Regions from separate parts of the Peribacillus sp. NPDC096379 genome, predicted to be linked through region 2. Evidence: a T-box and tRNA genes for the amino acid it is inferred to sense, from the RefSeq annotation. Region 2 holds a T-box; the other holds one or more tRNA genes.

Region 1 (10,691 bases), on a different contig from region 2:
ATACAGATGAATGAATCAGGGATTTATCTACTATTTTACCTCTATAATTTCCCTGATGTTCTTACACATTTGAAATAGGAATAAACCCATATGATAAGATATATGTATAAAACTTCAGTAAAAACACAAAAAAAGGCTGACCCCCGCAATTCCTCACGAAAGGTCGAACCTCCATTACTCAGTTATCGTACTAAAACGAAGACCTTTATCAATTTCTGCTAGTACTTCTTCGTCCGTCTCTTTTTCACGTGCTTCTTTAAGCAAGGGTACCGTCTCATCCCCACCGATTTTACCAATTGCCCATGCAGCTGTCCCGCGTATGACAGGTCGTGGATCTTCTTTCATAACGGCTATCAAATCTGGCAGTGCAGTCTCATCTTTAAAATGAGCTAACGCTAAAATCGCATTTCGTTGAATCGGCTTTTTGCCTCGCCAAGATCCTGATGCGGAGCCGTATTTCTCCTTAAACTCGCGGTTTGAAATTGTAAGGAGCGGCTTCAATAACGGCTTAGCCAACTCTGGATCAGGCTCCATTTCTTCATGAAAGTGAAAATCCATGCCTTTATTTTTCGGACAAACAGTCTGACATGTATCACAACCATACAACCGATTGCCGATTTTTGTCCGGAATTCATCTGGTAAAAATCCTTTTGTTTGCGTCAAAAATGCAATACAACGCTTCGCATTCAGCTGTCCTCCTTGAACGAGTGCACCTGTCGGACATACGTCCACACATTTATTACATGTGCCACATTGATCCTCAATCGGTTGATCTGGTGCAAAAGGGATGTTTGTAATCATATCCCCTAAATAAACATACGAACCAAATTCAGGAGTGATAATTGCACAGTTCTTTCCACTCCAACCAATCCCAGCACGCTCTGCAACGGCTCTGTCAACTAGTTCACCAGTATCAACCATTGATTTCGCCATGGCTCCTGGTATTTTTTCCTTAATAAAATCCTCAAGTAGTTGTAGTTTCTTACGTAGAACAACATGATAATCCTGTCCCCATGAAGCTCGGCAAAAAATCCCACGACGTTCACCTTTCTTACTTTGCGGTGCATTCTTCATTTTCGAAGGATAAGCAAGCGCAATCGAAATAATCGATCTCGGTTCATTGAAAATCAACGTTGGATCCACTCTTTTATTGATATCTGGCTCTTCAAAGCCCGATTGGTAATTTAATTCCTGCTGGCGAATAAGTAAATTCTTCATTTCCTGAAACGTTGAAGCCGTTGTAAAACCAATCTTATCTATGCCAATTTCCTTACTATATTGAATCACTTCTTGCTTAAATGCATCTATATCCACATCATTCACTCCTATCAACTAACTAAAAGGAGCATACTCCTTCTTAAACCCTTCTCATCTATGATAAACTATATCCAACCATTTTTGGAGGTGAAAGGTTTGGAAGTTCAGATTGACTCCATACTTCGTGATAAAATTCCTAATTTTAAAGCGGGTATTATTTTTTATAACAATATTGTAGTAGGTGACTCGCCGCAAATGGTCAAAGGCAGGCTCCAGCTATTTCAGGAATCGATCTTCTTTGATCTTCAAGACAAAGAATTAAGTGATCTTTCTGGAATTACAGAATGGCGTCAAACATTCAAAGCAACTGGAACAAACCCATCACGCTACCGACCGTCTGTTGAAGCCCTGTATCGCCGAATAAGCAAACAAAATTACATACAGCCTATCCATTCCGCCATCGACTTAAACAATTTCTTTTCTCTACAATACGAGGTGCCAATTGGTATATATACCCTCGACCAAATAGAGGGAGATGTCACGCTAAAAATTGGCGCAGAAACCGATCAATACGATGGGTTAAATGGTCGCAGGAATTCCATGAAAGATATGATTACATCAGCCGACAAAAATGGACCTTTCGGCAGTCCTTTCGTTGATTCAGAGCGTACCAAGGTAACGGAAACAACAACTTCTGCCCTACAAATCATTTATCTAAAGCCCTCCACTTCACTAGATGAGGCAGATAAGCTGACACAATCATTAATGAAGATGTTTCTACAAGTTCATGGCGGTGAAGGGGTTTATACAATCGTTAAATAGACCCTCTTCCTTACAGTTAGAGTAATTTTGAAGACTCTAAACACCGTCCAAATCATCGGACGGTGTTTTTGTACTGAGGTATTTAAAAAAGCTGATGCTGCAATCCCATAACTAAATCATACAAAAGGCGCGATTACTCATAAAGAAAGTTTTTAGGATCAATAAACTCTCATGATTTTTATGGAATCAATAAGATTTTCCCTGTGCTTTTTCGGCTTTCCAGTAATTTATGTGCTTTTGCGCCATCCTTTAAAGCGAATGTAGTCGGTTCTTTCAGTACTAGTTTTCCATCGATAATCCAGTTAAATAATTGTCCTGAGCGTGTATTCCTTTCTTCATAAGAAGTTAGAACATTCCAAAGGTCTCCACCAGTTAGGGTTTTTGAAGTATCCATCAGCATACGTGGATCAACTGGAGCAGGATCGCCACCTGCCATGCCATAAAACACAATCGTACCACCGATTTTTGTTGCTTCAAAACTGTCTCCTAAAGTCGAACCCACGGACTCATAAACGACGTCCACTCCTCGACCATTTGTCACTTCTTTTACTTTTTCATACCATTTTTCATCATATAGGAATACATGATCCGCCCCAGCTAAATACGCTGCCTCCGCCTTTATTGTTGAAGAGGTTAATCCAATAACCTGCCCGCCAAGCAGTTTAGCGATCTGAACAAGTAGTTGTCCGACACCTCCTGCTGCCGCGTGAACAAGAACAGAGTTTCCTGCTTTGACTTCAAAACTATCCTTTGTTAAATAATGAGCCGTTAACCCTTGAAGTAAAACACTTGATGCCGTTTCAAAAGAAATAGCATCTGGTAACAAAATGGCTTTTTCAACAGGAACAGCAACCAATTCTGCATTGGCAAACGGCACATCCGCAAATGCAATTCGGTCACCAACTTTAATATCGGTAATCCCCACACCTACCTCTTCGACAATACCAGAACCTTCATAGCCTAAAATATAGGGTGGCAGACCTGCTAAATGATAATTCCCCTTCCTTCTGTAAACATCAGCGAAGTTCAATCCTATCGCCTTCATTCGCACCAATATTTCCCCTTTCTTAATGGATGGGTCTGATATCTCTTTATAGTGTAATACCTCTGGACCACCAAACGACTCAAAGATTAATGCTTTCATTTTACTACCCCGTTTCTGCTAATATGAACGGCTACATATGCATGTACCGTTTAGAATTGATGGAACTGACGAAATTTTAGAGCTTACAAATAAGAAGTTAAGTTACTATACACCATTCATTCTCATCCAATCGATCCAGTTTCTATTCCTTCGAAGGATTAAGATTTGAACAAACCATTACAAGTTACACATCAAACTATAAATCCTATTGAAAAGAACTAATATAATCCCAGTCTATAGTTGGTACTGACTATGGAGGACAACCATTAGACTTTTACCCTATATCTTTCTGTTATGACAAGACTTAAAATCATTAAAACAAAGATAAGAATAATGGATACAAAACCAATAATGAGAATCGTTTCATCCGTTAAATTTGAAAAACGGTAAAGGAGATCTGGGATGAATAATATTGCTGGTATCCAAATAGGAAACCATACTTTGCTCCAGATAGCGCAAGAAACAAAAATACAAGTGCAGATGACCACGACGATCCAGTTGATTGTCGTGCTCCCTTTGTAGAAAGGTTCGACAATAAGTCCACTTCCCACCAATAGAATGATAAAAAGTGCAGTCACACTTGAACTTGCAATAATTCCTACAAGGAAAAACTTTTTGTTTGAGAATTGCTTTTTCCCTGACTGTTGTAAAAAGAACACGTAAACAAGAAGTCCGATCACGGCGAAAATGGGAAACCCAATAACTTGAACCATATTTAGTTCAAATTCTCCTTTAATGGCAGGCCCCATTATTAAGTAAGCAATGACTCCTGTAAAATAGAACGGCAGATTTTTTATAAGACTTTTATAATCAGTTTTCATTTCTCTTTTTAATGAAACCATATATTGTTCTGGGGTACCATCAATGATTTCATCGATACTTCTTCCGTTTTTTTGTGTTTCAATGAGATGACCCCTTAATTCCTCTATCAATTCTTTTATCTCACTTTCATTTTTTCCTGAAGTCATAAGATAAAGTCTTAGATTATCAATAAAGGTTTCACTTTTAGCTGATAACATATTTCTTGCCTCCATTCCTTACTCACCTTCCTTTTAATAATTCATTCACTGGATCAGATATTTGTTTCCACTCCTCAATAATGGTGGATAAAGCTTCTTGTCCAGCAGAAGTTAAAAAATAATATTTTCGATTAGGTCCAAAATCAGATGGTCTCATCTCTCCTCTAATTAATCCATTCTTTTGAAGTCTTAGTAAAACAGGATAAATCGTCCCTTCACTTACATCCTTTAACCCAATATTTTGCAGTTTTTGTGAAAGTTCATACCCATAAGCAGTCTCTTTCTCGATCACTGCCAATACACATCCATCTAAAATCCCTTTTAATAATTGACTTCTTATCGACATATACACCATCCTTCAATATCTATTTGGTTAAACAAGATAGTGATCAGAAAAAAACTACGCCAATTACGTTTAATTGTTTGGAAAATCACTAATTGATTAAGCAAGATAGCTTGCTAAAAAAGTAACTACTTGATTATGCAAAGTAGTTGTTTAAAATTTACACTTTTTTTATATTCTTGTCAATGGATGTACGTCATGCTTTTGCACACGATATAAATTAGCAAGGTTGTATTATCTATTTGGAAAAGGTCAAATAACTTCCACTCAAAAAGGACCTAACCTCATAATGCGATCAAATCCTTGGTAAACATAAAAAAACGCAATGCCTCGTTCTCTATGTAACGAAACACTGCGTTAGTAGCTATGTATGGAGCGGGTGAAGAGAATCGAACTCTCATCATCAGCTTGGAAGGCTGAGGTTTTACCACTAAACTACACCCGCATGTAATTTGTCGAAATTTGCGTTTCCTTATCGATAAAATTAATTATATATTTCTTTCATGATTTTTGCAACTCTTTTTTCAAAAAATTCTACGGGGCTTTCGTGAAATTGAAAAAGTCCCCCATAGGAGAACTTTTTCATGCAATTGATTCTTTTATTTCAAAGACTGCAAAATGGGATACAACTCTTCTAAATGTGTAATCTCATAAGTTGGAATAACCTCATTTCGTTCTTTCTCATGACGATTAATCCAAACGGACTGAATGCCTAAGCGGGATGCTCCGAGGATGTCTGTCATTAAATTATCGCCAACCATTAAGACTTCATCCTTACTCACATCCATCCGTTCTAATGCATGTTCGAAAATGGATACGTCAGGCTTCCCTTTTCCGAATCCTCCCGAAATAACAATATGGTCAAAATATGGAGCAAGCTCAGGTGTAATAGCTAGTTTCGTATTTTGTAATTCTGGTGAACCATTTGTCAGCAATAATAAACGATATTTATCATGTAGCTCATCCAATACCTGGAACGTTTCGTCATAAAGAAAAGGCCGCTTTTTCCGCTCTTTGGGGAAGCGTTCCGCTAATTCAGCACCAAATTCTTCATCATTGATCCCAAGCGACTTTAAGCCCCTAGTCCAAGAATCTCGGCGGTAAGCAGGTGCAAACTCCTTCATCTTACCAAATTCGATCCCCTCATCACCGAAATCTCCCCACAATCCTTCAAACGGGTTAATGCCAATCATTTGTGTAAAAGAATAGGTCTCATACGATGCGTAAAGCTTCCTCGCTTCTTCTCGCACTGCTTCCTCTAATTGCAAAGCATCTACTTCATACTTCTCTACAGCAAACTCGCAAGTAGCTTTAAACGCTTCACTTATACTTTTTTGGTCCCATAAAAGGGTATCATCCAAATCAAAAAAGATCGCTTTAATCAACTTCAACAGCTCCTAGTTCAAATTATGTATAACTCTATCATATACACCTTTGGCTAGGATGAAAAGAGAAAAAAGAGTCCTAATATGAATGACTAGTTTCATTCTTTTTTACGAAATTTATGTATGAGGCAAGTTTTTCTTAAACAATATTATCAGTTTGTATTGGGTATTCAAAAACTTATCGGAAAGTTCGGTAATATTTTCTAACAAAAATCCAAAAGAGAAAAAAGCCTTCGCTTCTCCCTCTTTTGCTATCATGAAGCTAAAACTCCAGATTAATTATTTACCGAAAGAGTTTCACTCACCACAAAATCCGCTTCCGTTTTCGCTTTTACTTCATCAAGGGTAACCCCTTTTTGTAGCTCCACCAATTCCATTCCTGATTCCGAGAAATGGAACACCGCTAAGTCCGTGATCAAGCAATGAACGACGCCTTGACCGGTTAGTGGCAATGTACAAGCCTTCTTAACTTTAGATTCTCCATGCTTATTCACATGGTCCATAATCACGACTATTCGTTTAGCACCCTGCACTAAGTCCATTGCGCCACCCATTCCTTTTACCATTTTCCCTGGGATCATCCAGTTTGCCAAGTCGCCATTCTCGGCAACTTCCATCCCGCCAAGAATAGCAAGATCAATATGACCACCGCGAATCATCGAAAACGATTCTGCGCTGTCGAAATAGGAAGCACCTGCTTTTGCTGTGACCGTTTCTTTTCCGGCATTAATTAAATCTGGGTCTACTTCGATATCTTTCGGATAAGCACCAATTCCCAGTAAGCCATTTTCTGATTGCAACATGACATCGACATCTTCCGGAATCATATTAGCGATTAAGGTTGGCATCCCGATTCCTAAATTCACACACATTCCATCTCGTAATTCTTTAACTGCACGTTCTAGAATACGTTTTCTTCCAGTCATAACAACCCCTCCCCTTTATGCATTAGCTGTTGTAAGCCTTTCAATTCGTTTCTCATAATTATCACCAACGAAAACTTTTTGAACGTACACGCCAGACGTATGAACTTCATCCGGATTCAGTTCACCGATTCCAACTATTTCTTCAACCTCTGCGATTGTCACTTTCCCAGCTGTGGCGACTACGGGATTAAAGTTTCTAGCCGTTTTCCGATAAACAAGATTGCCAAATGGATCTGCTTTCCACGCCTTCACAAACGCGAAATCGCCAACAATTCCTTTTTCCATAATATATGTTTTGCCATCAAACTCTTTATGCTCTTTCCCTTTAGCGACCTCTGTCCCTACCCCAGTAGCTGTATAAAAAGCGGGAATTCCTGCTCCTCCTGCTCGTAGGCGTTCAGCAAGTGTACCTTGAGGAACAAGTTCTACCTCAAGTTCGCCGCTTAAAAATTGTTGTTCAAACAATTTATTTTCGCCTACATAAGAAGCGACCATTTTTTTTATTTGTTTATTTTCCAAAAGCAAACCTAGTCCCCAGTCGTCGACACCACAATTATTGCTGACTATTGTTAAATCTTTTACTCCCTTATCTCGTAAACTCGTAATTAATTTTTCTGGAATTCCACATAAGCCAAAGCCACCAACAACGATTGTCGCGCCATCCTCAATTTGTTGAATGACTTCGTCTAATGATGATAGAACTTTCCCCATTTTCCCATCCCCATTCTTTCGTATTCTTTAGCTAAATAATGATACTAAAAATGCAAGAATAAATGCGGCCGCTGTTTTCAAAATCGTAATGACAAAAATATCTTTATAAGATTGACGATGTGTTAGCCCTGTGATGGCAAGTAGTGTGATAACTGCGCCATTATGTGGAAGTGTATCCATTCCACTGGAAGCCATGGAAGCAATCCTGTGTAGCATCTCAGGCGAAATGCCAAGATTTTGTGCCAATTGCAAATAGTGACTTCCCATTACTTCCAAAGCGATGGACAATCCGCCAGAAGCAGAACCGGTAATACTTGCAAGAACGTTTACAGCAATCGCTTCAGAGACGAGTGGGTTGCTACTAGCTACTAGCATTGAAAACTGAGTCTTGAATTACTTTAAAACCAGGTAATGTTTGGACTACATTCCCAAACCCAACTTCAGATGCTGTGTTAAAAATAGCTAGCAATGAACCCATTGCAGCAGCTGTTAATCCGCTTGCCAGCTTTACTTTAATCCGTTTAACATTTAAAAGCATCGCTGCCAGTCCCCAAATTGTTAAAGCAACAATCAATGACCAAGAAGAAGTAACTGTACTAACATTAGCTATATTAAATGTGTCTGCTAATACGGTTTGATCGTACCAGTTCTTAACGGAAATTCCGCTACGGCTAAACAAATAATTGCATAAGGTTACAAGTACGAGTGGTACAATCGCCAGCCAAAAATTAGGAAGTGAAGCCCTTTCCGTACTTTCTGGTTCATTAATATGACCGGTTCCATACCCTTCCCCTTCGATTCAAATTAAAACCCATCCCTCAAAAAAACTTCAGCCTTTCAAGATAACTATGATTCTCTAGAATAACCTATTCCCATTAAAACGCAGGTGGGGTAACTGAAAATAATACAATTGCCTTTTGACTAAAATTATTTTCCCATTTATGTTTCAAATTTGCTGGTATTTTCACGCTATCACCAGCTTCTAATAGATATTCTTCTTCACCCAAATACACCTTAATTTTTCCTTCCAAAATAAATGCTACTTCTTCTCCTTTATGTTCTAGAAGATTTTCGGATGAAGAAGTATTCGAAGGTACATTCATAATCGCTGTTGTTAAATTCCCCGTAAAATTCGGCGATAATAACTCATAAGACAAATTATCGATGATCATTTTCTTACGTTTACTGGACCTAACGATTAAATCCTCCGTAATTGTTTCTTCAAGTAAAAAACTAAAAGTTGGAACATTTAGGGTTTTAGCTAAGACCTTTAAGGTTTGAATAGAAGGATTTGCCAATCCACGTTCAATTTGGCTTAGCATTGAAGGTGTAATATCAGCTAATTTTGCTAACTCTCTACTACTCAATCCTTTAGCTTTTCTATATTTTTCAACTTTCTTACCAATATCTATATTTTCCATAATCGATACTCCTTCATAATATGTTAAATTTAATTTAAATAAAGTTAATATTAATTAACATATAGTTAAGTGTGTGTTAAACTGTATTTAAGTTTATTTAATTATAATTCATAAAATAACTTGCTACAAGATAATTAGGAGGATCATACAAATGAAAGAGATTGAAATCCAGGAATTACAAACATGGAAAGACCAATATCCTTTACTAAATAAGCTCATTTCGATGGATGAAGTATTTTGGCTCAATCCAAACGTCGAAAAATTTCAATCGGGAATTAAAAAATCCCCCCTTACTCAAGAAGATGTAAGAGATGCAGAAGAAAGGTTGAAACGTTTTGCCCCATATATCGCCAAGGTTTTCCCTGAAACAAAAGAATCGAATGGTATCATAGAATCTCCTTTAGTAAGAATTCCTTCGATGAAACAATCCTTAGAACGGGAGTATCAACAGCCTATATTAGGCGAATTATTACTAAAATGTGATAGTCACCTTCCTATATCAGGATCTATTAAAGCAAGAGGCGGGATTTATGAAATTCTCAAACATGCAGAAGAATTAGCTTTTCAACATCAATTATTAACGATTCATGATGATTATTCGATCTTAGATAGTGATAGGTTTCGAACTTTCTTCTCACAATATTCAATCGCAGTAGGCTCGACTGGAAATTTAGGACTTAGTATTGGCATCATCAGTGCAAAGTTAGGTTTTAATGTTTCTGTTCATATGTCAGCTGATGCAAAACAGTGGAAAAAAGACTTGCTTAGAAGCAAAAATGTCAAAGTTATTGAATATGAAGCTGATTATAGTAAAGCTGTAGAGGAAGGTCGAATCCAAGCAGATAGTGATCCAACATGTTATTTTGTGGATGATGAAAATTCTCACGACCTATTTTTAGGATATGCAGTAGCTGCATCTCGATTGAAGAAACAATTAGAAGAGCTAGAGATAACAATTGATGAAAATCATCCTTTGTTTGTTTACCTTCCATGTGGAGTAGGTGGCGGCCCTGGTGGCGTAGCTTTTGGATTGAAATTATTGTATCAAGACCATGTTCACTGCTTCTTTGCAGAACCTACCCACTCACCATGCATGTTACTCGGTTTAATGACTGGACTTCATGATAAAGTTTCTGTACAAGATCTTGGTATCGATAATGTAACAGACGCGGATGGACTTGCTGTAGGAAAGCCATCTGGGTTTGTCGGTAAAACTATTGAGCCTTTTTTAAGTGGTAATTATACGGTTAGTGATGAACAGTTGTATAAGTTGCTAAAAGAATTAGTCGATACAGAGGGGCTTCATTTAGAACCTTCTGCACTAGCAGGCATGATAGGACCAAGTAAATTATGTACAGAGGGCATCGATTATTTACAGAAGCATAGTTTAACAGAAAAGATGAGTAAGGGTACACATATTATTTGGGGGACTGGTGGTAGCATGGTTCCTGAAGAAATGAAGAATCAATATTATCAAAAAGGGTTAAAGTTAGCGTTAGATAAACAGAAGTAATTTAACACGGGGTAATTTAACCCTGTGTTAAATTACCTTTCTTATTAAACTAACCTCCAATAGAATAAGTCCCCACACACAAACTCTTCTAAATTTTAATTTAGATATTAAAATTTCTTTGAGGGTATTGTTCCACAATCTGGTCCGTTT
Region 2 (10,691 bases):
AAAGCATATCTGTCGAATTTTATCATGATGAAGTCCTTGACATTCTAATATTTATAGTCTATTCCGTATTAATTAATACTAAACCTAAAATTTTGTTTTTCTCACAACTTTTTATTATAGTACAATTGTTTAAAAGTTGCTACCATTTCAACTTAATTAGCTCGGAATCGCATGATTGAATTTTTTTTCGAATGGTTAAAATCTGATGTAGGGATAGTCTGTGCAAAATCTACTATGTATTTATTACTTTTTTTGAAAAAAAAATTCTCAAACCATAAAAAGGAGCCGCCATTTGATATAGCGGCAAATGTTTATTTGCGATTATTTATTATATTAATAATGGTGTTAGCTGTCTCTTCCACCGCTTTATTCGTCACATCAATGATTGGGCAATTCAATTTTGCAACGATGCTGTCAAAATTCTTAAGCTCTTCTTTAATCCGTTCTACATTGGCATAAATCGCGTGATCACCTAATCCAAGCGATTTTAAGCGTTCTTTACGAATCGTGTTCAGCTTTTCAGGACTGATTTTCAAACCAAAACATCGCTCTGGAGGAACGAGATACAACTCTTCCGGTGGATCAACTTCAGGAACAAGTGGCACATTCGCAACTTTAAACCGCTTAAGTGCTAGATATTGTGATAATGGTGTTTTGGATGTTCTTGAGACACCGACAAGGACAATATCTGCACGAAGAATGCCACGCGGATCACGTCCATCATCATACTTTACCGCAAATTCAATCGCTTCAACTCGTTTAAAGTAGTTATCATCAAGTTTGCGAACCAGCCCTGGTTCATTCCTAGGCGATGTTTCTGCTCTCTGCTGAAGCATGTCCATAAGCGGCCCAATGATATCATATGCTAATATGTTTTCCTTTTCAGCCTGTTCTTTCATATATGCTCGAATTTCCGGTTTAATGAGTGTATACGCAATGATTGCCTGATTTAATTTTGCAAGGGCAATGACTTCATCCACACCTTGTTCATCTTCAATATATGGAATTCGTTTTATTGAAAAATGATTAGCTGGAAACTGGCTGGCAGCTGCCTTTGTGACCAGTTCTGCTGTTTCACCGATTGAATCAGAAACTACAAAAATAATCGAACCTTTCATTTCAATCCATCCCCTCAGAAAGTCTCTAATAGCTTTCATCAGCTAAAGCAACAAATGCTTTGGCTATATTCGTTTTAGTGATTCGGCCTACCACTTCAAAACCACTTTCAACTTCTTTCACGATTGGTAAAGCATCAATCTGCTTGTCAATCAATTTCTTAGCGACGTCGATCATTAAATCTTCTTTTGTACACATCGTAATGTTGGGCATTCTTGTCATAATAATATTGACAGGGATCGTAGCCAATTCTTGTTTACCGATACTCGCCCTTAACAAGTCTTTACGCGAAAGAACGCCAACAAGCAACGCGTGCTTATCGACAACAAACATCGTTCCCACATCCTCAAGGAACATCGTTACAATGGCATCATATACCGAAATACTTTCATTTATAACGACTGGAATCGATTGATAATCTCTCACATAAATATTATTCAAACTATCGGTTAGGAGTTGTGTGCTCGATTTACCGGTATAAAAATAACCGACTCTTGGCCTTGCATCGAGAAATCCAGCCATTGTTAAAATAGCTAAATCTGGCCTTAGTGTAGCTCGAGTCAAATTGAGCCTATCCGCTATATGTTCCCCGGTAATCGGCCCATTTTCTTTTACAATTTCTACAATCAATTCTTGGCGTTTATTTAATTCGATTTTACTCACCACCCAACTGCTTAAGCAGAGAAACTTATTAGGCTATACTATTTATCATTATTATAACCTATTTAAATGAAAAGAGCACTGAAATCACTATGTAATAAGGTTTACACACCACAAGCTAGATTACTTTACCAGATCGGTTCCGTTCCCTTTTCCTTCATACAAAACTCCTATAGCGTTAAAACGCCACCATTTTCCATGAAGGATTAATCAAGTATCCCGCTGCACTCACCGCATACAATGGTGGCGGTGCGGAGCCGAAATTTTGAAGTGTTTTCTATAATAAAAGAAGTCTACCAGCTAAGAAGATTGGCTAGATTAGTAAGTCGCAAAGACCCGTCCCCATGCCCTTCATATAAAGAGCCAAAATGTCCTAGTACCATAAAGTGAAAATTCAATCAGTGGGGGTTTTCTTCATCCCCCACTGATTGTTAGTCCCTTTCTACTGTCGCTAAGATCTTCGCTATCGCTTCGATCAATCGACAGTACGAACCCGATTGGTTCAACTAAACCGCTGAAGATCACATCGGTAAGTTTCACTGTATCTCACCAATCGAGCTTTTACGGACAGTTATCCCCCACCTACGCTTCCTCGGTTCCTCTAAAGCCCTGAGGTGGTGGTTTACTGCCCGTTAAAGCGGGATAAACAAAGCAAAAGGGGTCAAACCCCACAACAACTGCATACAGTATAAGATAAGTGTACGAGACACTACATACTGATTTAGAGTGCGAGGTCAGACCCTTATAAGACATCCCCATCTTTTCGTTTTTATAAGGATAAAATTTTATTCACGCTGGCAAAGCTTTCTGCTAGTTCACTAATTTCTTTCATGAGTGACAAGCGATTTTCACGAATAGAGTCTTGCTCTGCCATGACCATTGTATGTTCAAAGTATTGCTCAATTTCCGGCTGAAGAGACACGAGTAAGTGGAAGCGAGTTTCCTCATCATCTGTTTCACTGTATTTCGTAGCAACTGTTTGATATTTTTCAAATAATGCTGCCTCTTCTTTGTTTTCAAATAACGTTGGATCGATCGTTTGTTTCTGCTCACATTTACTTGCGATATTCATTACCCGGCTTAACGCTTCGATATTCTTTTTAAATTCCGAGCTGTCTTTTTCTTTTTCAAGCACTAATGCCCGTTCTACTAGGGCTGATACGTTGCCAATTTCGTTGATTAGCAGTGCATCAATCAAGTCATAGCGAATGCCTTTTTCGGTTAATAAATGCTTCACACGTGCTTTAAAGAATTGTAACAGGTCCGCTGAAATTTCAGCGCTATCTCGTTTAGCAATTCCACGCGCTTCCATTTCATCTAGAGCGTATGTGAGTAATTTCTCTAGAGATATCGACCACTTTTTCTCTAATAAGATTTGAACAACGCCGCTAGCCTGCCTGCGTAATGCATATGGATCTTGGGAGCCTGTTGGAATGACGCCAATCGCAAAGAACGAAACGATTGTATCCATTTTTTCAGCGACACTTAAAACGGCTCCGATTGACGATGGCGGAACACTATCTTCTGCATGTCTAGGCATATAATGTTCATTAATTGCAGCTGCTACTTCTTTTGGCTCGCCTTTTAATAACGCATATTTCTCACCCATATAGCCTTGCAATTCGGGGAATTCGTAAACCATGTGACTCACTAGATCAAATTTGGCAATTTCCGCTGCACGTAAGGCAAGTTCTTTCTGATCGGAAAGTTCTACCTGATCGGCAAGTATGCCTGTGAGCTTCTGAACACGGGCCGTTTTTTCAGCCAATGTACCAATTTCTTCATGGTACACAATGGATTTTAACTTTTCTAACGCACTTGCAATCTCTTTTTTCTTATCTTCGCGATAGAAGAAATCCGCATCTGATAACCGAGCTCGCAAGACTTTTTCATTCCCTTTTGCCACATTGTCAAGATAGTCTGCATTTCCGTTACGTACGGTCACGAAATGGGGCAGCAACTTGCCGTCTTTACTTTTAACAGGGAAATAGCGTTGATGTTCTTTCATCGAAGTAATCAACACTTCTTGTGGAAGTTCCAAAAATTCTTCTTCAAAATTCCCGAATAAAGCAGTTGGATATTCCACTAAATTATTAACCTCTTCAAGTAAGTCTTGGTCAACAGGAATTTGCCAGCCATTCTCCACTTCAAGCTTATGAATTTGATCGAGAATCAACTGCTTCCGTTTTTTCGGATCAGCCATGACAAATTGTTGTTCAAGCGCTTTTTCATATTGATCAGGGGTGATGACTTCTACTGCTTCTCCTAGAAAACGATGCCCTTTTGTCATGCGACCTGTTTCTACTCCCGCAATCTCAAATGGGATTACTTCGCTACCGAACAAAGCAACCATCCATTTAACCGGGCGAACAAAGCGAAGATCCTGATCAGCCCAGCGCATATTTTTAGGAAATGAAAGGCTTGTGATGATCTCTTTCAATTCTGTTAATAATTGGAGAGTTGGCTGTCCTTTAATAAACTTATTTACATGAACATACTCCACGCCATTCATTTCTTTAAAATAAATGTCATCGACCGTCATTCCTTGACCTTTTGTAAAGCCAATCGCTGCCTTAGACCAGTTCCCTTCTGCATCTTGGGCAATTTTCTTGGCAGGGCCTTTTGCTTCTTCCTCAATATCGGCTTGAGCCGTTGCCACGTCTTGAATGTAAAATGCTAAACGACGGGGTGTTGAGAACACAGAGACCTCCCCAAAAGGAATTGCTTTTTTCGTTAACCATTTTTGTACTTTATCGGACAATTGTTCCATTGCCGCTGTGACAAATCGTGCTGGCACTTCTTCTAATCCAATTTCCACTAACAAATCTTGCTTATTCATGTTTTAGTTCTCTCCTTTCTCTTTTAAAATGGGGAAGCCTAATTTTTCACGCTCATCATAGAAAGTTTTTGCGATTTTACGAGCTAAATTTCGGCAGCGTGCAATATAACCTGTTCTTTCCGTTACAGAAATAGCCCCTTTTGCATCCAGCAAGTTAAACACATGCGAACATTTCAATACATAATCATAAGCTGGGTGTACGAGTCCTGCTTCCATTTGGGCGTGCGCTTCTTTTTCATACATCGTAAATAATTGGAAAAGCATTTCTAAGTTTGATGTTTCAAATGTATATTTGGAATGCTCATATTCTGGTTGACCATATATATCACGAACCGTAAAGCCATTTGTCCATTCAAGATCAAAGACATTTTCTTTTTCTTGAATATACGACGCCAACCGTTCAATTCCGTATGTGATTTCGACAGAAACCGGTTTACATTCTAATCCACCAACTTGTTGGAAGTAGGTAAATTGAGTAATTTCCATCCCGTTTAACCAAACTTCCCAGCCCAATCCGGCACAGCCTAGTGATGGATTTTCCCAGTTATCTTCTACAAATCGAATATCATGCTGAAGTGGATCAATTCCTAGTGCTTTTAAGGAATCTAAATACAACTCCTGGATATTATCTGGTGATGGTTTCATGATCACTTGAAATTGGTGATGCTGATAAAGACGGTTTGGATTCTCACCATAACGTCCATCTGCTGGGCGTCTTGATGGCTCAACATAAGCAACATTCCATGGCTCAGGTCCGATTGCCCGCAGGAATGTGTATGGACTCATCGTTCCAGCACCCTTCTCGACATCATATGCCTGCATTAAAATACATCCTTGCTCTGACCAATGCTTTTGCAGCGTTAAAATCATATTTTGGATATTCATACTGCGCCTCCATTACATATTATTTTTTCTAATGAAACACAAAAAACTCCCGTCTCTATGCCAGTAGCATAGGGACGAGAGTATACCCGCGGTTCCACCCTAATTGCCGCGTATATACACGGCCTCTTTTATCTGCAAATGCAGCTTATATGCTCCGAAACGCCTTCCTTGAAAGTCCATAGCCCGGCTCACACTATCCCAGGTTCGCTTATATGGAGAAAATCAAGTACTCCTTTTCTTCAACGCATTAAATTTGATTATGTTTTGAATTTTAACGAAGTGTTGCTCGGTTGTCAATCTTTCTAAAATAGATCTTTCATCGAATCCATCTGTTTTAAAAATTTCTTGGATTTTAAATGCAATCCAGAATATTCATCATAATAGGCGTCTATGATCGTCTGCAATTCTTTCTTCGTCTCTTGCTTAACAGAAATATTACCGAGACGAGATAAATCAAAATAATAAAATAAGCGCAACAATTTAACGGTCACAGGCGAAATTTTCATATGGTACTGATCTTTTCCGACACAGCGATGACAAAGAAATCCTCCTTCACGAATTGAAAAAGAGAATTCGCCTTCACTGTTACCGCAACTGGCACATTGACTAAGTGTAGGACTTAGCCCATTCACCTGTAACATCTTCATTTCGAAGATGAACTTGAGAATTTCAGCATCATAGCCTTCATTTATGTAATGGAGCGATTGATAAAGCAACTCAAACAGAAATGGATTTGCCTTCCGATCATCAACGCTCTTATCTAACAATTCCACCATATAAGATGCATACGCTGTTGCGAAAATATCTTCCCTTATCGAGCGCATCGAATCAATTGTTTCACCTTGCTGAAGGCTCCCGAGACCGCTCGAAGGAGTGAAGACAAAATACCCGTAATAAAAGAGCTGTGTGACGGCAGCAAGTCTGTTATTAGGCTTTTTGGCGCCTCTTGCCATCACGCCTATCTTACCGAATTCCCGCGTGTATAGGGTAATAATTTTATTATTCTCGCCATAATCTGTCCGCCGTATAACAATACCTTCACATTTTTGTATCAAGCAAAGATCCACCACCTTTCATTCCAAAGCTGTATGTCGTTAAACGCCACCATTTACCACATATAGCACGCTACACCCACCTAATCACAATGATGGCGGTTCGGAGCCTGAATTTTGGATGTTTTCTTGATAAAATAAGTATACCTGTTAGGCCGATTGGCTATATGAATAAGTCGCGAAGCCCCGCCCTATGCCCTATATATAAAAACGCCACGAGCTACTTTAAAGGAAAGCTTTATCATACAAAGATACTAATACAAATAAGGTAACGGAGCATAGTCAGAATTTATCGATTCCCACTCAATATCTAGTTTACCTTGCAATTTGCTTGGTCACAATCTTTAAGTTAACGAATCTCCGGCACCTTCCAAAAAAGCACAAAGAACGCCTGACTCCCTCGAGCCACGGCGCCTTTAACTATTAATCGTGCATATTTAGAAATCAAGACAAACGTCAGGTAACAGGAAAATCAATTTCAGCTATCTCTTCGTCATTCTCGGCTCGACCGCGTTTTTCCACCTCTAATTCTTTAAAAAGAAGATAGGTATCAATATTACCGGTTTGACTAAACATTCCCCAGGTAAATTCTAACATCGTAAAGCCCACCTTTCGTGAGTAGCATGATACTTTTTTCTGACCTATTCATATCTTGACCCTTCAATCCATTTTCATAAGACGTAAATTTTGCTAATTAATATTCATCCTCGTTAAATCCATAATCACGCAGTTGGGACATTTTATTGCGCCAGTCTTTTTGAACTTTCACCCATAATTCTAGGAACACTTTGGAACCTAATAGGTTTTCAATGTCGACGCGCGCACGACTGCCGACTTCTTTCAGCATTTTCCCTTGCTTACCAATGACGATCCCTTTTTGTGAGTCTCGTTCAACTACAATCGTCGCCATAACATTAATCGTTTCACTATTATCCATTTTCTTGATTGAATCAATGACAACGGCAACTGAATGCGGGATTTCCTCGCGTGTTAAGTGAAGAACTTTTTCTCGAATTAATTCAGAAATGATGAAACGCTCAGGATGATCCGTCACTTGATCTGCTGGATAAAATTGCGGACCTTCTGGCAGATGTTTCTTAATCTGTCCGAGTAATGTTTCGACATTATTTCCTTCAAGTGCAGAAATTGGTACAATGGCTGTGAATGGGTATAGCGCTTGATATTTTTCAATCAGCGGGAACAGCTCATCCGGATGCAATTGATCGATTTTGTTTACAACTAGGAAAACCGGCGTTTTAACATTTTGCAATTTCTCAATAATAAATTCATCGCCGCGTCCGTATCCTTCAACAGCATTAATCATGAAGAGAATTAAGTCAACTTCCTTCAGCGTATTCGTTGCAACTTTCATCATAAAATCGCCTAACTTATGCTTCGGCTTATGAATGCCAGGTGTATCGATAAAAATCATTTGTGAATCATTTTGCGTCAGGACGCCTTGAACTTTGTTTCTTGTTGTTTGCGGTTTATCACTCATAATAGCAATCTTTTGCCCGATGACTCGATTCAAGAAGGTGCTTTTCCCGACATTTGGTCGACCAATAATCGAAATAAATCCTGACTTGTATCCTTTTTCTTGTGTATCTTCAAATAATTTATCCATTCAAATCCTCCGGTAAAAATGCTCCTGGCAGCAATTCTTCTACTGTTAATTCTTGTATATCCCCATTTAAATTCGTTAAAACCACTTTCATATCTCTCGGACATAATTCAGCAATTACTTGTCTGCATGCCCCGCATGGTGGTACAGGTCTTTTCGTATCAGCCACAACAGCAATCGCAGCAAATTTCGTATCGCCTTCAGAAACTGCTTTAAAAATAGCTGTACGTTCGGCGCAGTTAGTCATGGAGTAAGCAGCATTTTCAATATTACAACCATGGTACACTTTGCCATCCGCTGTCAGCAATGCCGCACCCACATTAAATTTGGAATACGGTGTATACGCTTTGTCTCTCGCAATTTTTGCTTCAGAGATCAGTTGAGATGTTTTCATTTATTGTCTTCCTTTCAGAATTGAGGTCATTTAGTTCGTTAACAGCTACATAAAGTGAAACTACGAACCCGATTAGTTCACCAATCGGGCTTTTACGGGCAAGTTACCCCACCTACGCTTCGATCCCTCTAAGTCTTGTGGTGGGGTTCTTACTGCCCTAAATCAGCTCGGTTTTCAAGCTACTATTTTCGGCAAAAAAATGATGATTCCTATAATGACAGAGAATATAGCATATATCAAAACGGCGCCTGCTGCAAAATCTTTTGCTTCTTTTGCCAAGGGATGGATTTGATCTGTAGCCAAATCCACAGCCCTTTCAATGCTTGAGTTCACCATTTCTAGCGTAATCGTACCAGAGATCGCAAGCATAATGAAGAGCCATTCGATTCCTGACAGAGAAAAGTAAAAACCAAATCCGATCACGAGTAGTGCAATAACCACATGAATCTTCATATTACGTTCTGATTTAACTGCTGAAATGATGCCGCTAAAGGCGTAACCAAAGCTCTTAACTAATGACGACTTTGGCTTAGTCTCTTTTAAGCCCATATGCTTCTAGAATGTCCGTTTGACGCGAGAACATTTCCTTTTCATCGGCTTCGTTCATATGATCATAGCCTAACAAATGCAAAAAGCCATGCAACGCAAGAAATCCAAGCTCCCTGTCGAAAGAATGACCATACTCCAAAGCTTGCTCTTTTGTTTTTTCAATCGAGATGATAATATCCCCTAGCACTCTTGGTAGATGATCACCGACGATTGCTACTTCATCTTCACCCATTTCTTCAAGTGCAAAGGAAATCACGTCTGTAGCGTAATCTTTATTGCGATATTCTAAGTTGATTTCACGAATCCGTTCATTACTTACAAATGTAACAGATAATTCGCTGCCTACTTCAATTCCTTCTTTACTTGCAGCAAATTGAATCACTTTCCCAACAAGTTCAACGGCCGCTTTGCTCACTTCATTTGTCTCATCCAAAAAATCGATATCTATCGTCATATATTCACCTTCTGTTCCGTTTTATTCATTTCGGGATATTCTATTCTTGAGTGAAAGATGCCGTGTAAGGACTCACAAAGCGCCTCTCTTACTACATGCAATTCACGCATCGTTATATCGCATTCATCAAATTGATTGTCATTCAAACGATCAGAAATGATCGCACGAACGAGCGCTTCTATTTTCTCTTGTGTTGGATGATTCATCGATCTAACTGCAGCCTCGACACTATCCGCAATGCCGATGATGGCAACCTCTTTAGTTTGCGGCTTTGGCCCTGGATAACGATAGCTTTCCTCAAGTGTTGTTTCATCTTCCTTCAAAACCTTATGGTAAAAAAATTTCAGTAGTGTCGTCCCATGATGCTGTTCGGCGATATCAACAATTCCCTGTGGAAACTTATGCTTCCTAAGCATGGCTGCTCCATCTACAGCATGGGCAATAATGATATCCTTACTCGTTTCAGGTGGTAGTCTGTCATGTGGGTTCTCACTATTCATTTGATTTTCTATGAAAAAATGCGGCCGTTTCGTTTTCCCAATATCATGATAATAACAGCCTACTCTCGCAAGCAACCCATTCGCTCCAATCGCTTCACAAGCCGACTCTGCCAGATTTGCAACCATCACACTATGATGATAGGTACCTGGTGCTTCCGTCAATATTTTCCGGATCAGAGGATGATTTGGATTAGCAAGTTCAAGTAATTTAATGGACGATAAAATGCCAAATCCTGCTTCAAAGAATGGTAGTAAACCAATTGTTAACACAGCTGATCCTAACGCAGATACGATGGCCGCAAACGAATAAACCATAAACTCCATCTTCGTATAGTTTCCATTCGTAATAGACGTAATAGCAAACACGAGCAAAATATTAATCACTGACGATACAAGCCCTGCCTGTAAAATTTTCATTTGAAAGTTTTTTCGAGACATGATTATGATTGCGGCAATGCCACTAAATAATATGTATAACCCAATTGTATAGTTAAGATTACCAGGTGTCTCCGCATTAAAAATAATCGAGCCAAATGCACCTAGAATAATCATAATCGCCGCAGCAAATCGCTCATTCAGCAAGATTTTTAATAACATGGCCGCTAGTGCAGCCGGAAAAAA

What was found. The T-box of region 2 lies ahead of glyQ (glycine--tRNA ligase subunit alpha). A T-box ahead of a tRNA ligase gene usually reads a tRNA of that ligase, here a tRNA-Gly.
Region 1: it has a tRNA-Gly gene. The T-box ahead of glyQ (glycine--tRNA ligase subunit alpha) is inferred to sense a tRNA for this amino acid. The anticodon was not compared.

Annotation. Positions count from the first base shown of each region.
Region 1 covers NZ_JBIWFD010000002.1:4,249-14,939, reverse strand. The annotation lists gene queG (tRNA epoxyqueuosine(34) reductase QueG) at 175-1,314, opposite strand; gene ACIQZI_RS09175 (B3/B4 domain-containing protein) at 1,414-2,079, shown strand; gene ACIQZI_RS09170 (quinone oxidoreductase family protein) at 2,258-3,223, opposite strand; gene ACIQZI_RS09165 (HAAS domain-containing protein) at 3,490-4,257, opposite strand; gene ACIQZI_RS09160 (PadR family transcriptional regulator) at 4,265-4,588, opposite strand; tRNA gene ACIQZI_RS09155 (tRNA-Gly) at 4,957-5,030, opposite strand; gene ACIQZI_RS09150 (HAD family hydrolase) at 5,185-5,970, opposite strand; gene ACIQZI_RS09145 (hypothetical protein) at 6,088-6,228, opposite strand; gene ACIQZI_RS09140 (3-oxoacid CoA-transferase subunit B) at 6,246-6,896, opposite strand; gene ACIQZI_RS09135 (CoA transferase subunit A) at 6,912-7,607, opposite strand; partial or broken gene ACIQZI_RS09130 (GntP family permease) at 7,635-8,400, opposite strand; gene ACIQZI_RS09125 (helix-turn-helix domain-containing protein) at 8,483-9,028, opposite strand; gene ACIQZI_RS09120 (D-serine ammonia-lyase) at 9,180-10,541, shown strand.
Region 2 covers NZ_JBIWFD010000001.1:1,007,790-1,018,480, reverse strand. The annotation lists gene ACIQZI_RS04805 (pyruvate, water dikinase regulatory protein) at 312-1,118, opposite strand; gene ccpN (transcriptional regulator CcpN) at 1,144-1,782, opposite strand; gene glyS (glycine--tRNA ligase subunit beta) at 2,546-4,615, opposite strand; gene glyQ (glycine--tRNA ligase subunit alpha) at 4,619-5,500, opposite strand; T-box leader at 5,568-5,752, opposite strand; gene recO (DNA repair protein RecO) at 5,803-6,555, opposite strand; gene ACIQZI_RS04780 (YqzL family protein) at 7,009-7,149, opposite strand; gene era (GTPase Era) at 7,247-8,176, opposite strand; gene ACIQZI_RS04770 (cytidine deaminase) at 8,169-8,567, opposite strand; gene ACIQZI_RS04765 (diacylglycerol kinase family protein) at 8,742-9,116, opposite strand; gene ybeY (rRNA maturation RNase YbeY) at 9,097-9,570, opposite strand; gene ACIQZI_RS04755 (HD family phosphohydrolase) at 9,567-10,691, opposite strand, start outside.